4 regions of the Sporosarcina sp. P20a genome follow, and region 2 is predicted to be linked to each of the others. Evidence: riboswitches for the same ligand, from Rfam matches in the RefSeq annotation. Region 2 holds a riboswitch; each other region holds the start of a gene.

Region 1 (3,209 bases), on a different contig from region 2:
TCGATACGCTACCAAGCAGCCAACCGACAATCTGACGGAGTTCTTCTTGCGTTAACGCAATCATCAGCGACAGTACGGAACCGAGAAATGAACCAAATATGATTCCTGTTAAAATAATCGTTTCCATTTTCATTGACCGATCGACGAGACGTGCAAAACCGATCACTAGAAACATCGTCACCGCGGCACCAATCATACTAAATACGGGTAAGGTGAATGCGCCAAGAATCGGTAGTGAAATACCAAAAAAGAGTGTGATCACGGCGCCGACAGAGGCACCGGATGACACTCCGAGGGTGTAAGGATCAGCTAATGGGTTTTTCAATAGCCCTTGGAAAGCGGCTCCTGAAATAGCCAGTGATGCACCGACGATTCCTGCCAGCAACACACGCGGCATACGGATCTTCCACAAAATATTACTCGCAGTCGCATCCGATTGATTCCATAGCGTCTCTATTGGTATTTTCACTGTACCGATCGATACGCCGAGCCAGATCGCCACAAGCAATGTGGCAATCGACACGACATAGGCGAGAGCGGTTTTATTCACCGAATACCTCAGGATAGACTGCTTTCGCAAACAATTCTAATCCATCAGCTAAACGTGGACCTGTACGGCTTGTAATATCTTCATCCAGTTGAATAACTTGATCTTCTTTGACCGCAGTCACCGCATCAAACCCGTCACGCGTTTTAATATTTTCTACGACGTTCGGAACATAGCTATATATAGCTAAAATCACATCCGGATTTTCATCTACAATTGTTTCAGGGCTGATCATAATCCAGCCTTCTTCTGTCACGATGTTTTCAGCGTGGATCATATCCAAGAATTGCTGAGGGAATGTCCCTGTTCCTGGCGTATAGATTTCAGGTGCATCGGAGTTTTCAACAAACACGCGCTTCTTGTCCGTGATGTCCGCTGCTTTCTTCTCGATATCCGCAATTTTTGTCTTCATATCTTCAACGATTTGATTCGCTTCCACATTTTTGTCCATGACTTTACCAATCAATTCAATTGTTTCATATGTCTCATCAAAAGTTCCCGCATTCGGTACGACGATTACCGGGATGCCTGCGTCACGAATTTGTTTCAAACCTTCTTCATTCGAACCCATCATCATTTCATGTGCAAATACCGCTTCCGGCTGCAATGAAATGACTTTTTCCACGTTGACCGTAAAGTCCCCTACTGTATCAAGATCCGCTACTTCCTCAGGAAAGTCATCGTTTTCTGTTACTGCGATAACTTGATCACCTGCATCAATACCGAATAAAATTTCCGTGTTGCTTGGAATTAATGAAATGACAGTTTCCGGCGCTTGTTCAAATGTAATTTCTTCACCGGTTGCATCTGTCAACGTGTATGGATAACTCGTTGTATCCGTTGATTGTTGTTCTGTTTTCGATTCTTCGCCAGACTGATTTTCATCTGCCGGTGTTTCTTCTTTTTTACTGTCGCTTCCGCATGCTGCAAGTAGTAGTACCGCGATCATTGCTGTCAGCATCAGTTGCCAAAACTTCTTCATGTGTGTTCCTCCTCTAATATGTGTGGTGCATTACGCAAGCCGCAGACATGAAAAAAACCTCCGATAGTTCGAAGGATTAGGTGGGATGAAATCAGCGCATGATTTCTTCCACTGTACCTATCCTCGTAGGTTGCCGCGGAACTTCATTTTCTAAAAAGGCAGGTGACCTGGCTTGTGCATCGCACTTACAGTGGCGGGACCGCATCGGATTTGAACCGATTTCGCTTTTCATCTCAAGTTTCGAGAACCTTTTCAGAAGATATGTAATTATGACTTATTATAGCGATAATAGCGGTGGTTGTACAGGGGATAGGAGGAGATTGAAACGTGTTTGGGAGTGAGGCTCCAGCAGGGGGACGCTTTCCGGAGGGCCTTGGTTGAGCCAACCAGGTCGCTTTGCTCCCTTTGGTTGTCTCATCTGTCAGGCTGATCCTCCCGGAGTCGCCCCCTGCTTCCGCCTCACTCCTTACTTTTTGTTGTGTTGGCAGGTTGAACCGCTTTTAAGTTGTTGATGCGTCTAGGGCCATTGGAACTTTTTGGACATATTCATTTTTTCAACAAGATAAGTACGCAACGCATCAATTACATCCCCTACTCGATATGACAAGAAAACACGAGGTGTGCCCTTGAACTTCACTTTCACACTCAAGAAAGGACACCAGTGAAGCGAAGTGCAAGGCGGCGACTCGGGGAGGATCAGCTCGACAGGCTAGACAACCAAAGGAAGCGCAGCGACCTGGTTGGCTTGCCGCGAGCCCTCCCGAACGCGTCCGCCTGGAACGTAGCGTAACGGTGCTTTTCCTCTCACAACCTTAGAAAACAATTGCTTGTAAGCTCTTGAACTTCATTCTCTAACTCAGAAAGGAACACCAGTGAAGCGAAGTGAGAGCCGTTACGGAGGACGGCTTTTGCTCTTCCCCTTCCCCCTCAAAAAGCGAAAGCAAAAAAGCCAAGCAGTAAACCCGCTTGGCCATTTTCAACATATTACATTCTTTCAGGTGCTTTAACGCCAACCAGTTTCAACGCGTTGGCAATCGTAGTTTTAGTTGCTGTAATCAAAGCCAAACGCGCTTCGGAAAGATCTTTGTTTTCCGGATCGAGCACTTTATTAGCATTGTAGAAACTATGGAATGTAGCCGCGAGTTCCTGGATATATGTTGTCACCCGGTGTGGTGCGCGCATGCGAGCTGAGTCGCTAATTAGTTTCGGGAAGTCTCCGAGTTTCTTTAGTAGCTCTAGCTCTTTTTCGTCTTGCAATAGCGTGACGTTGTCTGTTGACGCTTCTACGTTCTGTTCTTTTGCCTGACGCAAGATTGAGCAAATACGCGCGTGCGCATATTGTGCGTAGTAGACAGGGTTTTCATTGGATTTGGATACTGCCAAATCTAGATCGAAGTCCATTTGTGCGTCGCCTGAGCGCATCGCGAAGAAATAACGTACAGCATCTAGGCCGACTTCTTCTACAAGTTCACGTAGTGTGACCGCTTTTCCTGTTCGCTTGCTCATCTTGAACTTTTCTCCGTCTTTATAAAGCTGAACCATTTGCGCCACTTCTACTTCAAGCGTATCGCGGTCATAGCCAAGTGCCTGGATTGCCGCTTTCATACGTGGAATATATCCGTGGTGGTCCGCTCCCCAAATATTGATGAGTTTATCGAATCCGCGACTCAATTTATCTTG
Region 2 (3,209 bases):
GTCGAGCTTTTGCCATTGGTCGATTAACCACTCTTGCATCGTCAGCCGTGTAATCGCATCTAGAGCGCTGAATGGCTCGTCCAGCAAGAAAATAGTGGAACCTGTTAAGATTGTTCGCAAAAAGGAAACACGTTGTCGCATCCCGCCTGATAAATTTCCAGGGTAGGCGTTTTCTTCTCCAGGCAATCCGAAATCAGCGAGTAGCTGGATAATTTCATCTGATGAAGGTGTACTTCCTTGAAGTTCCAGTGGCAGTCGAACATTTTCAAGAATGGTTCGCCATGGCATGAGTAAGTCTTGCTGCGGCATATAACCGACTTTGCCTAACCGCTTTGCTGTCGCTTCTCCGTTCAATGAAATCTCTCCACTGTCAGGATTCTCAAGACCCGTGATGAGTCGGAACAACGTGCTTTTTCCGTATCCGCTTGGTCCAATGATGCTGACAAATTCGCCTTCATTCACATGCCAATCGACTTGATCGAAAATAGCAGTTGGTTTCGAAGCGTTCGTTGCTTGATAATGAAAGGATACATTCGTAAATTCTAAAACATTAGTAGTCATATGATTACCACTTCTCATTTCCTCAAAAAATACACACAAAAAAAACCACTTCTATGTGCGAAGCGGTTGCATAGTACGGTCGAAATCCGTCATATGTCCACTTCCCTCCGCTAGCATTATCTAGTGCAGGTTCAAGGGTTAAGGCGAATGCCTCTCTCAGCTAAAGCACCCCTAGTGTTTATCCATCTCTTATCGTTACATAGTCTGAAAAGATAGTCAAGATAGGACAGGAATAAATTGGTCAATTATAGGAATTTGGAAAACACCTTACACGTCAAAAATCTTGCTATTGCAATTGTTATGTCGACTCCTTATGATTAATAGTAGTTTATAGCGTATTTTGGTGTCTTGCTAGCTTGCAAGACTTAAAAAGGAATCAGGTGAAAATCCTGGACGGTCCGGCCACTGTAATTGGAAAGTGACTTCAGACAACCACTGGTATTCGTACTGGGAAGGGTGAAGTTGCGTTTGTATCCAAAAGTCAGGAGACTTACCATAATACCATGCTTACAACCTTCCGGAAAAAGGTATGTATGTTGTGTTGTATTATGTATGTCTAAACACGCATCCATCCATCCTTGTCTCTTTCCGGAGGCGGGATTTTTTTATTGAAAAAAATAGGGGGTAGGAGTCGTTGAGGAATGGTAGTCGAATAAGTAAGATATTATCTGTGTTGCTAAGTTTGATGTTGGTATTGTCGTTTGTAACCCCGACAGTACAAGCGGTGGATACAGGTGTAGAGAATACAAAAGGAACAGTTGTCGAGCAGACAGATGTGGAAGAATTACTAGCTAAAACCGTTCAGTTTTATAAAAACAAAGGAATGAAATTGGATTCATGGCAAACATTAGTCGGACTTTACGCGGCAGGTGAAGATCTGAATGATGGTAAGTGGAAATTACCAGATTGGCAAAGAAAAGATCCAGGTAATCTGGAACCTATACATCATGGCACAGAGCATATTCGCTTTATCTTCGGATTACTTGCAATGAACGAAGATCCAGCTGATGCATGGGAAACGAATCGGAATCTTTATGTAGAATTGGCGTCACAACAAAATGAAGAGACAGGCTCATTTGGCGGCATTAATAAACATATGTGGGCTTTGCTTGCGATGGATACAGGCGAACGTCTAGGTGCCGATTTAGGCGAGTGGAATGCGGATAAGAAACAAAAAGCACTCCAGTTTTTAATCGATAACCAAAATGAAGATGGCGGATATTCATTCTTCGGTCCGGATTCAGACCCAGATATGACAGGTATGGGCATGATTGCTTTGTCGAACTATCAAGGGGAAGAGGCGGCAGATGCAGCTATTAAGAGAACGAAGAACTTATTACGAGCTAGACAATTAGATTTAACCACTGGTGGATTTAATTCACCTGGTAAAATTGGAATGGGTGATAATGCCAACTCCACAGCGACAGCGATTTGGGGTCTAGCTGCAGTCAATGAAAATGTACTAGCAGAAAATTGGCATGTAGGCGATCAGACAGTAGTAGATGCAATAAAAGGTTTCCAGTTTGGAGATGGCTCTTATAAGTGGAAAGCTAAAGATCCGAGAGCGAACTTAATGGCAACAGAACAAGTATTGCTTGCGCTTGCAGACATGAAAGCGGGAAATTCTGTTTGGAATCGAATTGCTTTAATAGCAGAGCAACCTGCAGCCCACGTGAACATCGATGGGTTAGATGCACCGATTCTTTCAGATACTGAAGTAACTTTCGAAACAGGCAGTACGATTGTACAAGTGGTTGAACAGTTGCTAAAAGAACAAAATATTCCTTACGAGTTGGATCAAGCGAAAGAGAATTTTGTATCGATTAACAACGTTCAAAATGGAAGCTTACATGGCAGTGATCAGTGGGTTGTTGATGTTAATGAAGGATCATCTACTTCACTAATTGATAACGCAGTCAATGAAAATGATAAGATTCACATTTTCTATAAACGCAATGCAGTTCTTGAATCCATTACGAAGTTGAAAGTCGGGGACAAGGATCCGACTATTGAACTCACATTAAGTGGAGACACGTTTACGGAAGCCGCTTCAGACGCTAGTAACTGGACTATAGGTAATGGAGTTCTAACAGTTGGCTCTGTTACGGTTGAAAGTAACCAAAAAGTACTTCTACCTTTGCAAGGTGAAGTACCAAATGAAGTGTTATCCATAACTGGACTTTCTAAAGCAGTGCAGTCTAATGTAAAAACTACTGCGTATAATACTCCGTCTATACCAGAAATTATTCGTACGGTAGACGATATGCTTGCGGATACGTTACGTTTCTATGAAGTGGAGAGATATAATAAGGCTAATTTCATACGGAATGTGCCTGGAATTAGTTGGACGGAATTGGTTGCATTGGGTGCGTCTAGTTCACAATTGCCGGATTGGCTTACTAAAGATCCTGGATTACAGAAAGATGAATCAGATACGGCTCATATTCGCTATATCTTCGGTTTGCTAGCAGTAGGAAAAGATCCATCTACTGCATGGGCAACTAAACGAAATCTTTATGCAGAGCTAGCAGCACAACAAAAGGCAGATGGATCGATTGGTGCTATAAATAAACACGCCTGGGCGATGCTCGCTTTAGATACAGGTGAGAAGCGCGGACAAGATGTAGGAACATGGAATAACACAGCGA
Region 3 (3,209 bases), on a different contig from region 2:
CATGGCTTTCAAACGACATAAGATCGCAGTCATCGGAGCTGGTCACACAGGGGCAACTGCCGCATTGATGGCGGCTCAGAAGGAATTAGGCGACATCGTCTTAGTTGATATCCCTGACCTCTCCAATCCGACAAAAGGTAAAGCACTGGATCTTCTTCAGACAAGTCCTGTGCAACAGTTCAACTCCCGTATTACAGGTACTTCAAATTACGAGGATATTGAAGGTGCTGCAATGGTTATCATTACTGCAGGCATCGCGCGTAAACCAGGCATGAGTCGTGATGATTTAGTTGCGACCAATGCAAAGATTATGCGTTCTGTTTCTGAACAAGTGAAACGCTATGCTCCAGACAGTATCGTGCTAATTTTAAGTAACCCAGTAGATGCGATGACGTATGTTTGCTATAAGACAACTGGCTTTCCTAAAAATCGTGTAATCGGACAATCAGGTGTGCTCGATACTGCACGATTCAATACGTTCATCTCAGAAGAATTGAATATTTCTGTAGAAGATATTTCGGGCTTTGTTCTTGGTGGGCACGGTGATGATATGGTTCCACTTGTGCGTTATTCGTATGCTGGTGGCATTCCGTTGGATAAAATCATTTCGAATGAACGACTAGAAGCAATTGTGGAGCGTACTCGAAAAGGTGGCGGGGAGATCGTCTCTTTGCTAGGTAATGGTAGTGCGTATTATGCACCTGCTGCCGCTTTGGTGGAGATGGCTGAAGCAATTATCAAAGATAAAAAGCGAATTATGCCATCTATCGCTTACTTAGAAGGCGAATATGGATATCAAAATATCTACTTAGGTGTGCCTACTGTTCTTGGGGGCAATGGTATTGAGAGTGTAATTGAACTTCCGTTAACAGAAGACGAACAAAAAGCACTCGATCATTCAGCTGACTCTGTCAAAGCAGTCATCGAAATTTGTGAAAAACAAATGTCGTAATAACTACTGATCTCTCTAAGTCGTAAAGTGGACTTAGGGAGATGTTTTTGTATATAAAGAAGTTTTTTAGGCACATTTCAGTCGATGAATGATAAAGAAGTCATAGGTTAATTTTAAAAACTAACAAAAGTTAATAGGAAATCATCGCTTATTTATTTACATTTATTTATTTACGTGATACAATAAAAAGAATTAACTGAATAATAGAGTGTGCCTTTATATACTAGCTCGGAAATATATAAAGAATTTATTTTCTTTGGCTCTCCAAATGTAAGCGCTGTCAATCAGCCTTTTATAAATAGAAGCTTAGAAAATGTTCTTTAATTCCCCGACATGGCATATACTATGAAAAATACAAAGTCCAGGAGGTAATTATTATGAATAACAACACCTATCAAAGCAATTCATCATTACCAGAGCAAAACGAGACGTTCTATTTGATCACAGGCTACTCGGAGAATGGTTTCATCCACGGAATCACATGGGAAGAAGCATATGTTCAAGGATTGGCGGAGTGTGGCTGTTTATGCGAACAACAACTAATGTAAATAATGACGAAAGCTCGATACAGGGTGCCTAGCAAAAAAACGATTGTGGATGTACTCACAGTAGTTTTCTGCATAGGCACCCTGTTTAGTTATGTCTTCGTTCTTATTGAAAACAAACGCTACCACTCTCTATGTTATCCATGATAAAATGAAGTCAATCAAATAAATGAGTTTGCACGATGCGCTGGTACCTATCAAGGTATAAAAGGGAATCCGTAAACCGGAGCTGTCCCCGCAACTGTACACACGGACGACCGCTAGAATTAGCCACTATGGAGACATGGGAAGGCATTGGCGGAAGGATGAAGTGAAGCCAGGAGACCTGCCACGTATCGTCAAAGCGACACTTTCTTCGGGGGTTGAGGAGTGGAAGCAAAAAAGGTATCTGTATCTATGCATTTTTGTATGGAGTGTATTCAAGTTGCCTGAATTTGTTTCCTCATTCACAACTATTGCAATCATCTTGCCGAAGAGGCGGAATGATTGTTTTTTGTTGTTTACGAAAGGAGACTACGACATGAGAGTATTTGAACAGACAAAGGAACGAATACATGAACATGCGCTATTGCAGATATTGTATAAACAAGCAGAACAACGGCGTGGTAGACCTGTGTATTCAGGATTTCATCAAGTGGTACGGAAGCTGTTACAAGACGGATTATACGGTCAATGGATCTATAACTATTCGGCAAGTGAAATTAAATGGCTCGGCTTACAGATCGTAGCTGAACGCGATCGATTGATACCTTCTGCACAATTGCAGCAGTATATGAATGAATTTGTAACATCTGATTATTATAATCAGCGGATAGGACTGCCGCAGGAACGGCTCATGCTCATTGCAATGGCTGCGATGCAAAATGAAACTGTCCGGCGCTTGCAGAAAGTACAGGAAGCATATTGGATACTGAGCCATGGCTATGTGACTTTACCAGCAGAAATCATGTCGTTCTTTGGTAAGACGTTTTATCAGCGAAAGACGAGAGTACAGCAATATACTATGGATATTGCTGACGACAGAATTGAATCATTTTTATCAAGCAAGGTAAAAGAAAAGCATATACGTATACCTGATTATTTTATGGAACAAGTAAAAGCGTGCGGCTCTTGGCGTTTATTTGATGCTGAACAAGTAGAACGCAGTCTGGGATGTTCCCTTGGAGACTTTAACAGTGAAAGGTATTCTCAAACCATTGGCAGCTCCTCTATTACTCATAAAAAAGTCTCAGCCATTGGTTTGATGAAACGGCTGCTTGGAAGTGAAGGAATTGTAGTACATTTTCCCGATAAAGAACGACAGGAAAAAGCAGTATTATACTCGTATATTCAATTACCGTACGTAATGCAGGAAACGGAGTTGGAACGTACTTGTACCATACTTGTACGTTTACTAAACGGCATTGAAAGTATATGGGGGCATACTATAAAAATTGAAGTGGCAGGTTGGGAAACCGCTATAGCCGATCAGCAAATTGGTTTACATTCAGAGAAGGCCATTCTGTTTGTTGAAGAAGTAGCTGTAGAAATTAATCGGTACTTGGAGAATGCATCTAGTCAAAGTGGAATGCAAATACCTTTGCGCAAAGCGGCTTCGGTAATGCATCGTTCGATAAGTCAGGCGACAAAACAACAACAAATCGCGATGATTGACCGAATAACTGCAGAACAGCGCCATACCGATCAAGGCGGATCTGTCACGCTAGAGAAGT
Region 4 (3,209 bases), on a different contig from region 2:
ACTTGTTTTCCAAAGAGATCAAACCACACATGCGTTCCCCTTGAATTAATCAATGGATTGATCACAATAATTAGCACAGTCATAGTCATCATCAACGGCGTCCACTGCTTCATCGCTTGTCCACCGTCATGTGATAAATTGACCCCAATTAATGCCAGGCAGCCGGCTAGTAAAAAGATCGGATGATTGAAGAACATTGCAAAAAAGCCAAGGCAACTATAATAAAAAAACATCACGAAAGGGTGAATTGCCTGTATTCCATTGCCCATAACCCTTCCCCTCTCTACTCCCTTAAAATACTACACGTTAAAGACAGACAATCTTGCACCACGCGGGTGCAAGATTGTGTGATCATTTTGTATTCAAAAACTCTATTAACATTTTCATAGCATGTGCACGAGACGTAGAGTTACTCGGCATAAAGTTGCCATTCTCTCCTTTTGCCATCTTCAAATCATATAGCATGCTCATCGCTTTTACAGCTTCCATATTGTATGAACGAATATCACGGAAAGGCGCCATTTTTTCGAACTTATACACTTCGCCATTCTTCACTTCATACGCACGGTATAACATAAGCGCCATCTGTGCACGCGTTACTTCTTGTGCGGGCATAAATTTGCCGTCTCTTCCCTTAACCAAACCATGATGGTACGCAGCTGCAATTTCTGCTTGTGTACTTGAAGCATACTTTTGTATATCAGGGAATGGCGCTTTCTTGTCCGTTTCCAAATCCAATGCACGAACTAAAATAGATACAGCTTGCGCACGTGTCAGTGATTGATTCGGCTTGAACGTATGATCTTTATAGCCACTCGCAATTCCTAGCTCCACTGCTTGATTAATATAATCCTTTGCCCAGTGTGTTTGAATATCCGTAAACTGTGGAGTTGGAGTTGGAGTTGGATTCGGTTTTGGATTTGGATCTGGTTTTGGATCTGGCTTCGGATCCGGTGTTGGTTCAGGATCTGGCTTCGGATCCGGTGTTGGTTCAGGATCTGGCTTTGGCGACGGAACGACAGGTACTTCCGTGAAGTTGTACAATATACCTTTGCCTTTCGTGAACAAATCAAATGCCACTAAAGCTTGCAATGCTTGCTCCGTTGCCATTGCGTTCGAACGGCTATCTCCTGCTGTATGCTGGAAGCCACCGTCAGATGTTTGGAAACTCAACAGGTGGTCAATTAAGTTGATACCATTCTTCGTGAACATCGGTATACGTGGATCAATTTGATTAGCAGTTAGACCGATGATAACTTGCGATGTCGCTTCGCTTGAAATACCGCCAACGAACGCTTCGTCGAATCCACCAGTTGGACCTTGATTGACAGATAGATAATTGACCGCTCGATCAACAGCTTTCTTTACAACTGGTTGATCAGTGTATGGAGCTAAACCAATAAGCGCCATCGCAGTCATATCATAGCTCGCTGTTCCTGTACTACTCGTAGACAAACTCCACGCACCATCTTCGCGCTGATAGCTCAATAGCTCAGCCACTATTTTCTCTCGATTCCAACGTGCTTTTTTCGGAATCTCATAATTTTTTGTATCGAGTGCAATTAATGCATAGATTAAACCATTTGTCCCTTGGCGTATCATTGTATCTGTATTTGCTACATCAATACTGTTATAAATTTTATCAAGTAAATTGACACCATTCGTATTCGTAGGATCTTTACCGATCGCTACAGCGGCTATAGTCAGACGTTCTGCATCCGTTATTTTCAGTCGGGCTTGCCCTACAATTTGATTTTGTATATGTTGATTGAACGCTTCATTATAGCTTGCTGGAACCGCTACTCCTGCTTTTGCTAATCCTACGGCTACCCAGTCACTAGATACTGGTTTACTAAGTACATATTTTGTAACTTTCTCAATCGCTTCAGACACGCGCTTCGAATCGGTAGAAGGTGTAGAAATAGCGGCTTGCGGGCTTATATTACTTTGTTGAACATCCGAATTCGCTAAAGCAACTGAACTCGTTGCAGGTAACAGCATCGTTACTGCTAGTAAAACACTTGCAATGATAGATACATAACGCTTAAACAAATGATTTCCCCCTTATCCTAGTTTGGTAATTGAACGTATAAAAGCCCTTGCCTCCAGAAAGAGACAAGGGCACTATGTATAAGCGGACTTCAGTTAATGACTTATTACATCCAATACACTATGCATACCTCTTCCTGGGAGGCGTAACGCATGGTATTTTGGCAAGTCTCCTGACTTATGGATCATCACATCTTCAACCTTCCCAGTATTTCACCAGTGGTGTTTTGAAGATATTTCCCATTTACAGTGGCCGGACCGTACAGGATTCTCACCTGTTTCCTTTTCATCTTTACAATAATGTAAAGAACCAAAATATTCTATTCAATTTTACATTAGTATATCACATGCTCACCTGCTACTTTTTATTATTTCAAAAGAATAGTATAAAAGACCGATGAAAGAATCTCTCATCGGTCTTTTCGTGAATATTATTTATTTCATCACGTGCTATATAAGTGAGTGAATGCTTACAGCTCCTGATAATCCCGCTGATAGACTCCGCCGTCTTTCACTTCTGCATGATAAAGTGCTTTCAGTGCAAAGCTTTTCTCTAGCTCATGCTCTTTCATAATCTCTTTCAATCGCCTGTTTAACTCTGGGCTATGCTTTACGAGCTGAAGCATCTTAGGTTGTGAATATTGCACGAAAATCCCCTCCTCATTTCATTTGTTTCTATAGTATAACACGGCTATGGTTCTTGATGTATGAAAGGAAATTGTTCTTCTAGCTGGAAATCACCCTCAACTTTCATGTATACTGGCACAAGCACAAGCTAATGACTATGGGCAAGTAAATGAATTGCACTACAGAACCAACTTACATATTGGACGAGAAGGAATTTTTCTCGTCTTTTTTATTTTCACTAGTAATGACTTTGTCAACAAACCGCCTTTTATTTAGCGTTTATACGGGCGACTAAATGGGTATTGTCAAGTGTATGTGTGCAATTTTATTGTGCTTTTTCGATTATATACTTAGCTCATTTCACAAACCACATTCAAAAGGAGGACCTATGAAAAAAGTATCGTCAACATTTTATATTACGTTAGCAGCGGTCGTATTGGCTGTCGGTTATGGTGTAATTGCTCCCGATCACTTTGAGGCTGTCACGCTCGTTATAAGGAACTTCATTTCTGATTCATTCGGCTGGTATTACT

The links. Region 2 has a riboswitch for cobalamin ahead of CSV72_RS10050 (DUF4430 domain-containing protein). Riboswitches for the same ligand answer to the same signal wherever they lie in the genome.
Region 1: linked by a shared signal. The riboswitch ahead of CSV72_RS13340 (ABC transporter substrate-binding protein) and the one ahead of CSV72_RS10050 (DUF4430 domain-containing protein) in region 2 are both predicted to bind cobalamin.
Region 3: linked by a shared signal. The riboswitch ahead of CSV72_RS09760 (hypothetical protein) and the one ahead of CSV72_RS10050 (DUF4430 domain-containing protein) in region 2 are both predicted to bind cobalamin.
Region 4: linked by a shared signal. The riboswitch ahead of CSV72_RS05870 (S-layer homology domain-containing protein) and the one ahead of CSV72_RS10050 (DUF4430 domain-containing protein) in region 2 are both predicted to bind cobalamin.

The regions. Positions count from the first base shown of each region.
Region 1 covers NZ_PDYT01000020.1:24,621-27,829, forward strand. The annotation lists gene CSV72_RS13335 (FecCD family ABC transporter permease) at 1-550, opposite strand, end outside; gene CSV72_RS13340 (ABC transporter substrate-binding protein) at 543-1,529, opposite strand; cobalamin riboswitch at 1,670-1,796, opposite strand; gene argS (arginine--tRNA ligase) at 2,514-3,209, opposite strand, start outside.
Region 2 covers NZ_PDYT01000010.1:45,326-48,534, forward strand. The annotation lists gene CSV72_RS10045 (ABC transporter ATP-binding protein) at 1-561, opposite strand, end outside; TPP riboswitch at 647-744, opposite strand; cobalamin riboswitch at 886-1,073, shown strand; gene CSV72_RS10050 (DUF4430 domain-containing protein) at 1,196-3,209, shown strand, end outside.
Region 3 covers NZ_PDYT01000009.1:82,433-85,641, forward strand. The annotation lists gene mdh (malate dehydrogenase) at 2-952, shown strand; gene CSV72_RS16745 (hypothetical protein) at 1,330-1,500, shown strand; cobalamin riboswitch at 1,668-1,844, shown strand; gene CSV72_RS09760 (hypothetical protein) at 2,018-3,209, shown strand, end outside.
Region 4 covers NZ_PDYT01000003.1:60,095-63,303, forward strand. The annotation lists gene CSV72_RS05865 (energy-coupling factor transporter transmembrane component T) at 1-269, opposite strand, end outside; gene CSV72_RS05870 (S-layer homology domain-containing protein) at 352-2,052, opposite strand; cobalamin riboswitch at 2,196-2,379, opposite strand; gene CSV72_RS16860 (hypothetical protein) at 2,520-2,696, opposite strand; gene CSV72_RS05880 (glycine betaine uptake BCCT transporter) at 3,065-3,209, shown strand, end outside.